Regions from separate parts of the Bacillus sp. ISL-35 genome, predicted to be linked through region 3. Evidence: riboswitches for the same ligand, from Rfam matches in the RefSeq annotation. Region 3 holds a riboswitch; each other region holds the start of a gene.
The links. A riboswitch is a leader RNA that binds a small molecule or an ion and turns the genes downstream of it on or off. The one in region 3 is predicted to bind S-adenosylmethionine.

Region 1 (4,376 bases), on a different contig from region 3:
ATTGAACAGGATCAGGAAAATACTCATCGAGACGTTGGTCAATTCCGCTGCGATAATCGAAAGGCCGATTACACCTCCATCAAGGATGGCGTTGGGGACGAGGAACATATCAAGCCCGAATGCGGCGATGATCGCCCCAATCGTAATCGTCACCAGCTGTGTAACCTCTTTTATGACTCTTTTTTTCTTCGTTGCTGCCACTGAATATCAAACCCTTTTCTATAAAAATCTACTATCTAATTGCATTGTATGTACTATACTTATTGTATCAAACTTAAAAGTCATCTGGAAATTCTACATGATATATCCATGATTAGTAAAAGTACGTTTTGGGGTAATGAGTAGGGAAGTGATTCGAAACAACGGAGGGACCATTTTGGCTAACGAAACTCAGGTTAAACATAGATCCAACAAGCAACAGACCACATCGAAAAAAAGGAAAGATCAACACAACAGAAAAACGAATAAAAATCGCGGCAACAACTCATATCTTCGCACCAATCCAAGACCGGCAGTAGACGATAACCGCCTCAAGCGTGTCGATGAGAACGTTGACGATCTGCCGAAAAAAGATACCAGCAAAACAACAAAGCAGAATAGAAGCAAAGCAACAAACCAAGATCAAGGTAAAACATCAAAACAAAGAAGCAGCAAAATAACCACTAAAGATAACAGTAAAACAACAAAACAAAACAACAGCAAAGCAACTAATCAAGATAACGGTAAAACACTAAAACAAAACAACAGCAAAGCATCAAACCAAGATAACGATAAAACACCAAATCAAAACAACAGCAAAACAACAACCCAAGCTAACGCTAAATCAACGAATCAGAACAGCACAAAAGCCACAAACCAAAACAGCGACAAATCAAAAAAACAAAACAACGGCAATGAAAAACCGCAAAAAACTTCTGATCCTCAGGCCTCTTCTGAAAACCAGGGGGTAAAGCACAAAGAACAGTCCGGCAAGTTTGAGACGGCTTTTAACCGAATCCATAAAGCGCTGAAGGAAATGGTGAAGGGGACGGACAGCGATGCGTTTGTCGAGCTGCTGTACTCTGGCTATAAGAATCATTCATTGGTCCGCAAGTATAAAAGTGAGCTGCATCAGTTTGCCAAGCTGCGGAATGCGATTGTCCATGAGCGGGTGAATGCGGACTATTATATTGCTGAGCCGCATATTGAGGTGGTTGAGCGGATTGAGGAAATCGCGAAGGAGTTCGAGAAGCCGCAGACGGCGTTATCAATCGCGACCAGTCCGGTGTTTTACTATTATGAAGATGCTTATCTTAAAGATGTGCTTAAGGTCATCAACAAGTTTGATTTTACGAGATTCCCGGTATATGACAAGGAAGATAAATATGTAGCCCTGCTGACTTCGACGGAGATCATCCAGTGGATGGCGAAGCATTTTTCCGACAGTGTCGTTCATTTTGAAAATGTTCAGATCAAAGAATTGCTGACGAAGGGGAAAAATTATTTCGTCACGTTTGTGGATGAGGAAGCATCTTTATACCATATTGAGGAATTATTCGAGCGTTACCATACGAGGGGCAAGAAGCTCCAGGCGGTCATCATCACGGAAACGGGCGACCGCCACGGAAAGCCAATCGGTGTCATCACACCATGGGATTTGCTTGACAGTGATCCCGAGGACTGACTTCACAAATCTTTTGAAAATCGTTCATTGACGAGTTTACAGCGATATTGATATACTTCAGCTAATATTATTGATTTTAAATGAATAACTCTTATCCAGAGTGGCGGAGGGACAGGCCCTGCGAAGCCCGGCAACCTTCTTTCTATTAGAAAGGTGCTAATTCCTGAAGAACGATTTCTGAAGATAAGAGAGGCTGAGCAGTTGAAACCTCTCCTTATTTGGAGAGGTTTTTATATTTTATAAAAGCAGGTGGATGAAATGAACAACAGGTTTGAAACGGAAGTACTTCATTCAGTACATACGAAGCAGCAGGGAATTAAAAGCAAGGCGACGCCGATTTACCAGACTTCGGCTTTTACTTTTAAGGATCTTGATGAACTTGAGGGTTTTTATCAGGGTGAGGGGAATTATCTGTACTCCAGGGTTGGCAATCCGAATACGGATGAACTCGGACAAGCGGTAGCGGCTCTTGAGCATGCCGAGGATGGTGTGGCAGCTTCTTCAGGCTTGGCTGCAATTTTGGCAGGTGTCCTGGCAGTGGTGAAAAGCGGCGACCATATTGTGGCCGCGGATGATGTATATGGCGGAAGCTTCCATATGCTAAAAGCAGAGCTCGAGCGCTTCGGGATTGAAACGACATTCGTGCCGTTCTCGGATTTGGGCAATGTCACAAACGCCATCAAGCCTAATACGAAGCTTCTATACACAGAGTCGATCACAAATCCGCTGCTCCGCGTTGAAAAGCTGGATGAAGTCATCGCGCTGGCAAAGAAGAGGAACCTCGTTGTATTAGTTGATAATACGTTTGCGACTCCGCTCCATGTCCGTCCATATGAGCTCGGTGCTGATCTTGTGGTCCACAGTGCGACAAAATACATTGGCGGCCATAGCGATGTCACTTCCGGCGTCATCGCTGGCAGGAAAGAACTGATTACCGAAGCACGGGCGAGAATCGTCAACCTCGGGGCGAATCTGAGTCCGTTTGAAGCATGGCTGACATGCAGGGGCTTGAAGACGCTGGCTTTAAGGATGAAGGCTCAATCTGAGAATGCGAGATTGCTTGCTGATCGTCTGCGTGAAAATAAGCAAGTCGCAAAGGTTTATTATCCATTCGCAGAAGCTGAACATGGCTTTGGGGCCATGGTATCGATCGAGCTAGCGGGGCATGTGGATACAGACCAGTTTTTCAAATCGCTTGGCTGGGTAAAAATCGTTCCGACACTGGCAGGCGTTGAAACCACCGTTTCCCACCCGCTGAAAACCTCCCATCGCGCACTCCCTCCTGAGGCGCAGGCCGAACTTGGCATCACTTATCGCCTGGTAAGGATTTCGGTCGGAATCGAGCACGGAGAGGATATCGTTTCCCAGTTTGAAGCCGCCTTGGCAAAAGCTGTTGAGTAAGATGAAAAATTTTCCGGAAATGCCGATATTATTATAGAGAGATCATTCATCCCCAGTGTTCGCGCTGGGGATTTTACAGGAGAGGATAGTATGCGGGACCTTTCGTTAAAAACAAAGGTGTTTGCCTTTTTTGGCATGTTATTTTTTGTTTATGCCATTTCGACAATGTACAATTTTTATCTGCTGAATTCATTCAAAGGAGACTCTGATACGGCCGAACTGGTATCCAGGAGTATGTACTCGACAGCCATTGCGGGATCGCTCATCTCGATAGGCTGCCTTGTTTTCATTATTATTTTATTCAAAAGGGTCTTTAAGCCCATCGATCGCCTCACACAAGCGACACAGAGAATTGTTCAGGGCGATCTGGCGGTGAAACTGGCAAGTGATTCAAGTGATGAGATTGGGAAGCTGACCTCCCATTTTGCTGAGATGATCAGTCAATTACGGCATCTCGTAGCTCAATGCCAGGATAATACGCAGGTTCTGCATGAATCTGCAAGAAAGCTATTCGAGAGTTCTCAGGTCCATGAAAATGAAAGCGAGAGAATCAAAGCTTCCATTCTTCAAGTCTCTGCCGGCGCTGAACAGCAGCAGGGCCATTCGGTTGTGCTGAGTGATATTGTTGATAATATGGTGCAAAGAATCAGCGAGATTGCTCAACTATCCAATATGATTGAAACAATGTCCATGACCAATGCTGTGAAAAGTGAAGAAGGCCAGAGACTCATCAGTGAAACGAGCAAACAGGTCGGGCACATGGATCAGATTACGAGACAGGCTGCCAGGGATGCTGAATCACTGGCTGAAAAAACGAATAAAATCGATGAGATCGTCAGTATCATTTCCGGAATTGCCAACCAAACGAATCTGCTGGCATTGAACGCGGCCATCGAAGCTGCGCGTGCCGGGGAGCAGGGGAAGGGGTTTGCTGTCGTAGCCGGTGAAGTGCGACTATTGGCTGAACAATCGCTTCAAGCATCCCGGCAGATCCAGGAAACGATCGAGGTCGTCCGCAGCGACATTAAACAAATGGTGGATGTCATGTCTGGCGGAAGCGTGGAAGTACAAAAGGGCAGCAAGTTATTCGGCAATGTCCAAATCCAATATAATGAGATGCGGGAAGGGATTCTGTCCATCCAGGATGAAATTGGCACCATCAGCCAGTACACTGCAGATTTGAATCAGCAGACAGATAAATTATTGACGATGAATCATGAAACGAATGCCATTTTGCAAACAAATGCAGCCGGAATTGCTGAAATGGCTGCAGGATTTGAAAATCAGGGAGAGACAGTCAGGGAATTGACCT
Region 2 (4,376 bases), on a different contig from region 3:
CCTTATGCTGGAACAGGTTGGCGTCAAGATCCCCTTTTGACAGGGCCAGGTTTGGCTGGATGTAGTCGCTGAATTCGACCACTTTCACTTCATAGCCTTTTTTCTCAAGCAGAGGCTTGATTCCTTTTGTGACCATATCGCTATACGGCCCTGATGTCGCTCCGAAGGTAACTTGCTTTTTGTCAGCCTTCGCATCGTCGCCTGTTGCGGAATCACTGCCGCATGCAGCCAACAACCCGATTGATAAAAGTACCAGTAAAGAGAATAATAATTTCTTCATTTTAAAATAACCCCCAATTTTTATCTTTTGTCTACTAATTTAGCAATCCTGTCGCCGCCAAACTGGATCAGCTGGACGAGACAGATTAAAATAATCACCGTTGTAATCATGATGGTATTGTCATACCGGTAATAACCGAAGCGAATTGCCAGATCACCGACTCCGCCGCCGCCAACAATACCGGCCATTGCCGAGTATGCCACAAGGCTGATGATCGTGATGGTGACACCCTGGACGATTCCCGGCTTAGCCTCTGGAATCAGGACATCCTTGATGATCATCCACGGAGTAGCTCCGGTGGCCACCGCTGCTTCGATGACCCCTTTATCGATTTCGCGCAAGCTTTGCTCGACGATCCTCGCAAAGAACGGAATCGACGCAACTGATAATGAAACGGATGCGGCAGTCGGCCCGATTGTCGTGCCGGCGATTAAATTCGCCAGCGGCAGCAGGGCGATCAACAGGATGATGAACGGAACCGACCGGATCATATTGACGATGAAACCGGCAATATTTTTAAAAAGCTGGTTTTCCAGGAACAGGCCTTTATCGGTGACAAAAAGAAGAACCCCTGTCGGCAATCCAACAATGATCGAGACAAGGATGGAGATGCCGACCATATAGATTGTTTCAAAGAATGCCTTATTCAGTTCCGGCAGCAGTGCGACCAGATTATCAAGCAGCATCTTCAATCACCTCCAAATTTCTTGTCCTTGATGCGATATAGTCAATAGCCCGGTCGATTTCAACTGTCTCGCCCGACACTTCCATAATGAAAATCCCCAGTGGGATCTCCTGGATATACTCGATTTTTCCGTGGAGGATATTTCCCCTCACCTTGAATTTTTGGAATACATCCGAGATGACACCCTGCTCGGCAATCTCGCCCTGGAAATAAATCTTGATCAATTTGCCTTCCCGCACCTTCATCAGTCTTTCAGGCAATTCGAATTGAAGGATGGAGTTGACGAAATCCTTTGTCAGCAGTTCCTGTGGATTGGCAAAAATATCGTAGACATTTCCCTCTTCGATGATTTTTCCATCCTGCATCACGGCCATCCTATCACAAATCGTCTTGACCACTTCCATTTCATGCGTGATGAGTACGATTGTGATTCCTAACTCTCTATTAATCTTTTTAAGTAAAGATAAAATAGAGCGGGTCGTGCTTGGGTCAAGAGCGGAGGTTGCTTCATCGCATAGCAGGACGGATGGATTATTCGCCAGCGCCCTGGCTATGCCAACACGCTGTTTCTGGCCGCCGGACAACTGGGCAGGATATACGTCTTTCTTGTCGGAAAGGCCCACCATATGTAAAAGCTCTAGCACTCTCTCATTTATCTCTGTTTTCGGAGTGCCGGCAGCTTTTAGCGCAAAAGCGATATTCTCGCTGACTGTCTTTGCGCTTACAAGATGGAAATGCTGAAAAATCATCCCGATTTTCAAACGGGCTTTCCTTAGCTCACCCTTGCTCAAAGAGGTTAGCTCCACACCATCAATATAAATTTCTCCCGATGTCGGCTTCTCCAGGAGGTTAAGACATCTCAGCAAAGAACTCTTGCCTGCGCCGCTGTATCCGACAATCCCGTAAATTTCGCCCTTTTCTACTTTTAATGAAACATCGTCAACACCTGTCACCGATCCCTTTTTCGTTTCATATACTTTGATCAGGCTCTTCACTTCAATCATTTTTGCACCCCCGTTTTCACTCAATAAAAAAAGCCTCTTTCATTCAAAGAAAGAGGCATCGTAAATATCTATACGACTTATCTTTCAGAATGAAACCATTCTGCAGGAAGTGGCACCTTTCCATAAAGGAGGTTGCCGGACGTCATCGGGCCTAATCCCTCAGTCTCTCTTGATAAGTAACTTATTAAATTCATTTCGATAATTGAAATATTAAAACTCTCTGATATATTTGTCAACAAAGTTTTTTTGCATGGTTTCCATTGAAATCGTTTACATCGTTGGGGCTGTAAGAGAATTTAATTTCAAAAGAAAAACCCTTGTTTAAGATAAAACAAGGGCTCCATAAACGAGCGCACCGGCGATGACATAGGCCGGGTGCACCTTCAATTTTTCCATCAGGACGAAGCTGATTCCGCCTATCAGAATCGTTTGCGTTAAACCGACACCTTCATAGGAGGAAAAAAAGAAATCATAGGTCATGACTCCCAGAAGCACGGCAATGACTGGTCTGACTACCATAGTCAGTCTTTTGACACGAGGAGAATCCTTGAATTTCATCAGCAGCCCGAGCAGTCCAATCATTAAAATCAATGATGGTGCCACGGCTGCAAACACACCGACAATGGCGCCGAGGATTCCGCCTTCTGAATAGCCAATATACCCTGCCATCTTGGTCGCGATTGGTCCCGGAAGTGCATTGCCCATCGCCAGCACTTCACTGAATTCATTGACCGTCATCCAGTTGTATCGGTCGACGACTTCATTTTCAATCAACGGGATCGAGGCAGGACCTCCGCCATAGCCTAAAATACCAGGAATGAAAAAGGCCAAAAATATTTGAAAATAGATCATTTCTGCTCCCCTCCCATTTGTTTCTGTTCAGATGGTGAGGAGTCTTTTTTCAATAAAGCACCAAGCAGCAAGATGAAAATCAAAATGGCCGGATGCACGTTCAAGAATTGGAGCAGCACCAGGCTGCCAATCAGCGCAACGGCTGTCCAGGCCCAGCCGAGCTTAGATTTTCCAGACTTCTTGATGAAGTCCCAGGTCAGGACGGCGAGCATGACAGCAACAACCGGTACAACAGCATCAGCCATTCCTTTTACCCATGGCTGATCCTTGTAAGAGTTCAAAGTCGTAAGCAGGATAATCATCAGGAAAATCGTCGGAATCATCGTTGCGGCCAGGGCATTCAGCATGCCAAGGAAACCGCCGACTCGATAGCCGATATACCCAGCCATTTTCGTTGCGATCGGACCGGGGAGCGCATTCCCCAAAGCAAGAATGTCACCGAACTCATCAGAGTCCATCCATTTATATTTATCTACTACTTCCTTATGTACAAGCGGAATCGAGGACGGCCCGCCCCCATAGCCAAGGATTCCCACGCGAAAAAACGCCAGGAATAAATCTTTTTGCTTCAAAACTTCACCTTCTCTTTTGTTATTAGCTCTAAGCAGTCTCTTCCTATAATTCTTATTTCTTTTATTTAATTATAGACTCATATATTTGAAACTGCATGTCAAATTAAAGGAATTATATCGTCGTTGGGCCTCGTTTATCTTAATTTCCGCCATTTCGCGGGCATTGATTTACTCCACAACTCAATAATTTGGCGATTTCTTCATTTTTTCGATCACTTTTCGAATTATTTCGACCACATTTTGAATTATTTCGACCACTTTTTCAATTATTTCGACCAAGTATCGATTTTACGGTTAATTCATCGCTTTTCATCCCCACAAAAAAAGTACCACAGCTCCAGGCCATGATACTTTCAAAAATCATTTATTAAACTTAAAAATAGAAACAGATTCGTTCAATTCATTGGTCAGTTTCCTCAAGTCTGTTACCTTTTTCGAGAGGTTGCCGAATGCCGATAATTGTTCTGTTGTGGATGCTGAAATTTCTTCGCTTCCCGCTGCAGTTTCTTCGACGACAGCACTGATGGATTCAACATTGTGCAGGACCTTTGCTCCCAGCTCCTTGGAGGCTTCCATTCCTTTCACAAGCTGGGTGATTTTTTCCGAAATGCCGCTTACCCTTGCTTCTATATTTTCAAAAGCTGACATTGTCAGATTCATCGATTCCATTTGCTCATCAGCGATGACGCCGCCTTTGTTCACTGCTTCCCCAATTTCATCGAGTCCCATCTTCAACAGGTTGACCATATCGAAAATTTGCGTTGTTGCCAGATTTGACTCTTCGGCCAGCTTCCTGACCTCTGACGCCACGACCGCAAATCCTTTGCCAGCCTCTCCTGCTCTTGCTGCTTCGATTGCGGCATTCAATGCAAGCAGATTGGTCTGTGCTGAGATGGCTGAAACGGATTTCGCCATGTCTTCGATTTTTGCGGCATAACCAACAAACTTGCCTGTTGCTGCCTGGATGGAATAGGAGGCCTCTT
Region 3 (4,376 bases):
AGAACTTAAGTGTTCAAGCCTTCTGTGGATACCCAAGAGTGTTGGCTTCAGCAATTAAGGTTGTAGAACAGCCAAAGCTGCGCCCAGAAAAGGGATAACTTCAGCAATTACGGTCGCAGAATGACCAAAGCTGCGCCCGAAAAGGGAAGGCTCCTGCAATTACGGTCGCAGAAAGGTGATTTCTTTTTACCACCCAATCTCACTAAGCGGCACAAAGGTAGGAAGCGTATTTCCCTTGTATTCTTTCTCGATGAATTCTTTCGTGTCATCCTGCTGGTAAAGTTCAGCTAGTTTTTTCAAAGTTTCATTGTCTTTATCTTCTTCGCGGACAGCGATGATGTTGATGTATGGAGTGGCAGTAGCACTCTCAAGGAAGATCGCATCATCCTTTGGTGTAAGACCTGCATCGACTGCGATTCCGTTGTTAATGATTGATGCGGCTACATCTGGCAATACCCTTGGTGTCTGGCCAGCAACAAGCGGCACAAGTTCAATGTTCTTCGGATTTTCAACGATTTTATCGATTGAGCCAATGCCGTCAAAGCCTTCCTCCAGCTTGATCAGCCCTGCTTCCTGGAGTAGTAGAAGACCTCTTCCCATATTCGTCGCTTCATTTGCAAGAGCAATCTTTCCGCCTTCAGGAATGTCTTTCACGTCTTTGTATTTTTCGGAGTAGATACCCATTGGCGCGATCTGTGTGGTTGCGATTGGGACTAGGTCAAGATTGTGTTCTTTGATAAAAGCGTCAAAATAGGAAACGGTCTGGAATGAGTTTGCATCCAATTCACCTTCAGCAAGGGCAAGGTTTGGCTGGACATAATCTGAAAACGTGACGATTTCGACGTCAATTCCTTCTTTTTCTGCCTTTTTGGCAACAAAATCCCATACCCGGTGATCCGTTCCGCTGACACCAAGCTTCACTTTGACAGTTTCTCCGCCTTTCGCGGATGATGAAGAGCTGGAGCATGCGGTGCTGATCAATGCCAGACTAAGTACGATTAATGCTAGTAAAAGTTTTTTCATTTTGTTTTCCTCCTGGTTATCTTCTTCTGATTTTTTTAGCAGTTATATTTCCAAGGGATTGCAGTCCCTGAACCATGACAATTAAAATGCCAACGGTGATGAACATTGTCTGGGTATCAAAACGCTGGTATCCATAAGTAATCGCCAAATCCCCAAGGCCGCCGCCTCCGATGGCTCCAGCCATTGCCGATGCACCAATCAATCCGACTGTTGCAATCGTGAAAGCAAGAATAAGTGAACTCATTGCTTCTGGAAGAATGAACTTGAAGACAATCTGCCAGGGAGTGGCTCCCATTGCTTCGGCTGCTTCAATGACTCCCGGATCGACCTCCAGCAGGGAGTTCTCTACCAATCTGGCAATATACGGCCCTGCATAAAAGACAAGCGGGACGACTGCGGCAGCCGTACCAATCGATGTGCCGACAATCAGCCGGGTCAGCGGGATGATTGCGACCAGCAGGATAATGAATGGCACTGAGCGGAATACGTTGATGATACTGTTAAGTACGTTGAAAACAGGTGCGTTTTCAAGCAAATGGCCTTTTCTGGTCACGACCAGCGCAATTCCCAGCGGCACTCCAAGGACTGCCGAAAACAGCAGGGAGAACGCAACCATTTGCAGTGTTTCGACTAAAGCCTGTATGATTTGTTCTGAGTTAACTAGCATGTGCGGTCACTTCCTTTATGTTGACTTTTTGCTGATGTATAAAATTAAGTGCCCTCAAAATTTCTTTGTCACTTCCCTGGAACTCGACAATCAGGTTACCGAATGGAATTCCCTGCAGCTCGGTAATATTTCCGAACAGAACATTCACATGGATATCAAACTTCTTTGACAACTGTGACAACAGCGGTTCGCCAGCTGATTCACCAATGAAGTTAATCCGGAATACCTTTTGCAGCCCTGAATGTCCCTTAATGATTCTGTGGACGGAATCTGGAATATTGTCATTCATGATAGTGCTGACAAAATTCCTGGCTGTAACTGTTTTGGGAGCTGAAAAAACTTCAAATACTGAGCCTTCCTCAATGATTTTTCCTTCCTCGATGACAGCGACCCGGTCACAAATTTCCCTGATGACGGACATTTCGTGGGTAATGATCAAAATCGTGATGTTGTACTCCTTGTTGATTTTTTTCAAAAGCTGCAGAATTGAACTTGTTGTCTGCGGATCCAGCGCTGATGTCGCTTCATCGCAAAGCAGGATCTTAGGCTGGGTTGCCAGTGCCCGGGCAATGCCGATTCGCTGTTTTTGGCCGCCTGAAAGCTGGTCCGGATAATTGTCTGCTTTATCAGCGAGACCTACAAACTCGAGGAGCTGATAAACACGCTCTTTGATTTTCGCTTTTGGGAGCTTACCGAGAACGAGGGGCATCGCTACATTTTCAAAGACTGTCTTGGAGTTCAAGAGATTGAAATGCTGGAATACCATCCCGATATTCCTTTTAACCTCACGGACTTCTTTTGCTGAAAGAGAAGTCATGTCGCAGCCATTCACAATCACCCGTCCTGATGTCGGCCGTTCCAACAGATTCACACAGCGGATCAGTGAGCTTTTTCCAGCACCGCTAAAACCAATGACTCCAAATATTTCTCCTTCTTTGATTTCCAGGTCAATTCCATTCAGTGCCGCTACCTTATTCCCGCGGCTTTCATAAACTTTCTCCACTTGTTCAAACGTAATCAACTGTCTTCCTCCTTTGTAAATGCATAAAAAAACCTCTTCCCGGAAACAGGAAGAGGGCATGCCGCAATGATGCTGGACAAGGTCTCTTCTTATCTCCCAAGCTATTGCTTGCTGGATTTGGCACAGTCCTCAATATGTGAGTCCGCTGCCGAGGCTTCATAGGGCCAGTCCCTCCGCCTCTCTTGATAAGAAAGTATCGATATGAATTTGTAGGTGGGGATTTTTGGAAAAATAAAAAGTCCCCTTCAGAAAGAAGAGGACATGAATTAAAAAGTCGGCCTCTTCTTATCTTTCAAGCTGCTGCTTGCTGGATTTGGCACAGTCCTCCAAAGGAGTCCGCTGCCGAGGTGTCATAGGGCCAGTCCCTCAACCTCTCTTGATAAGAAGTAACGAATATTAAGTTATAAATCTTGTTTATTACTTTACTGCGTCGCAGAGAATGTGTCAATCATTTTGTTGGATTTTTTTTAGAAATACGAAAAATAGGAATTTAGTATCAATTGTGATGGATGCATAAAAAAATGAAACCCCTGCAGCAGCAAGGGTTTCAATTCGAAATCTATCTAGTAATAACAATCGGTCCATTTTTAGTAAGAATGATCGTATGCTCACATTGTGCGACAAAGCTATTTTCTGTAACATAAGTCCATTCATCATGTTCGTATTGGAAAACTTCTTCCTCACGTGTGGAGATGAATGGCTCAAAAGCGATGACCATTCCCTCTTTTAAGAGCTCATCATCCCATGGCTCATGATAGTTGTAGATGTGGTCAGGAGCTTCATGGATGGTCCGCCCGATTCCGTGTCCGGTAAGGTTTTTAATTACTTTTACTCCGTTCTTCCTCGCAGTCGCCATAACTGCCTTTCCAAGTCCGCTTTTCTTCGAACCTGGTTTCGCTTTTTTCAAGCCCGCTTCAAAAGCCTCAACAGCTGTTTCGCATATCTTCGTTAAAAGCGGGTCACCTTCACCAACGACAAAGGAAATCCCCGTATCGGCAAAATAGCCATTTTTTGATCCGGAAACATCGATATTAACGATATCGCCTTCTTTGATGACGCGGCTTCCCGGAATTCCGTGGGCGACTTCTTCATTCACACTGATGCATGTATACCCAGGGAAATTGTACTCGCCCTTTGGAGCAGAAATTGCTCCATGCTCCTCAAACATTGCACCCGCGACTTCATCAAGTTCCTTTGTGGTAATCCCAGGCACTGTCTTCTGTACCAATTCATCCCGAATCAAGCCGACAATCCTGCCAATTTCTTTTAATCCGTTAAAATCTTCTTCTGTTTTTGCAATCATGACTTATTTCCCTTCCATGTATGAACTATCTTATTAGAGTATCCCTTTTTTTGGTGAAAATCCATTCATCAGATTCAGAGCCTGGAGATTAAAGATAAATAAGATTGGAATAACCTTCAGAATGTAGTAATCTTGATAAAACAAATTCAGAGCGGTCTGATTTATGCAGAACAAGATATATTCACCACTTCATCATCCATATAATACATTAAAATGAGTTACATTTGATTACAGAGCAAGTCTTGGGAGGAAAAAATATGCTTGAATTTTTCATGGGTTTCCATCCGGTTGTCCAGGCACTGATTGGAACTTTGTTTACCTGGGGAATGACTGCTTTGGGCGCTGCCTTAGTATTTACAACG

Region 1: another riboswitch for S-adenosylmethionine. It lies ahead of J7E38_RS12315 (trans-sulfuration enzyme family protein); the one in region 3 lies ahead of J7E38_RS13240 (methionine ABC transporter ATP-binding protein).
Region 2: another riboswitch for S-adenosylmethionine. It lies ahead of J7E38_RS09080 (methionine ABC transporter ATP-binding protein); the one in region 3 lies ahead of J7E38_RS13240 (methionine ABC transporter ATP-binding protein).

The regions. Positions count from the first base shown of each region.
Region 1 covers NZ_JAGGQK010000007.1:181,246-185,621, reverse strand. Annotated here, with positions in the region: gene J7E38_RS12325 (YitT family protein) at 1-201, opposite strand, end outside; gene J7E38_RS23895 (CBS domain-containing protein) at 377-1,663, shown strand; SAM riboswitch class I at 1,752-1,853, shown strand; gene J7E38_RS12315 (trans-sulfuration enzyme family protein) at 1,922-3,064, shown strand; partial or broken gene J7E38_RS24470 (HAMP domain-containing protein) at 3,155-3,502, shown strand; gene J7E38_RS12310 (methyl-accepting chemotaxis protein) at 3,497-4,376, shown strand, end outside.
Region 2 covers NZ_JAGGQK010000004.1:624,151-628,526, reverse strand. Annotated here, with positions in the region: gene J7E38_RS09090 (MetQ/NlpA family ABC transporter substrate-binding protein) at 1-280, opposite strand, end outside; gene J7E38_RS09085 (methionine ABC transporter permease) at 301-966, opposite strand; gene J7E38_RS09080 (methionine ABC transporter ATP-binding protein) at 956-1,969, opposite strand; SAM riboswitch class I at 2,044-2,148, opposite strand; gene J7E38_RS09075 (chromate transporter) at 2,291-2,821, opposite strand; gene J7E38_RS09070 (chromate transporter) at 2,818-3,393, opposite strand; gene J7E38_RS09065 (methyl-accepting chemotaxis protein) at 3,754-4,376, opposite strand, start outside.
Region 3 covers NZ_JAGGQK010000008.1:60,546-64,921, forward strand. Annotated here, with positions in the region: gene J7E38_RS13230 (MetQ/NlpA family ABC transporter substrate-binding protein) at 187-1,023, opposite strand; gene J7E38_RS13235 (methionine ABC transporter permease) at 1,040-1,690, opposite strand; gene J7E38_RS13240 (methionine ABC transporter ATP-binding protein) at 1,680-2,711, opposite strand; SAM riboswitch class I at 2,798-2,903, opposite strand; SAM riboswitch class I at 2,994-3,097, opposite strand; gene map (type I methionyl aminopeptidase) at 3,271-4,014, opposite strand; gene J7E38_RS13250 (ZIP family metal transporter) at 4,272-4,376, shown strand, end outside.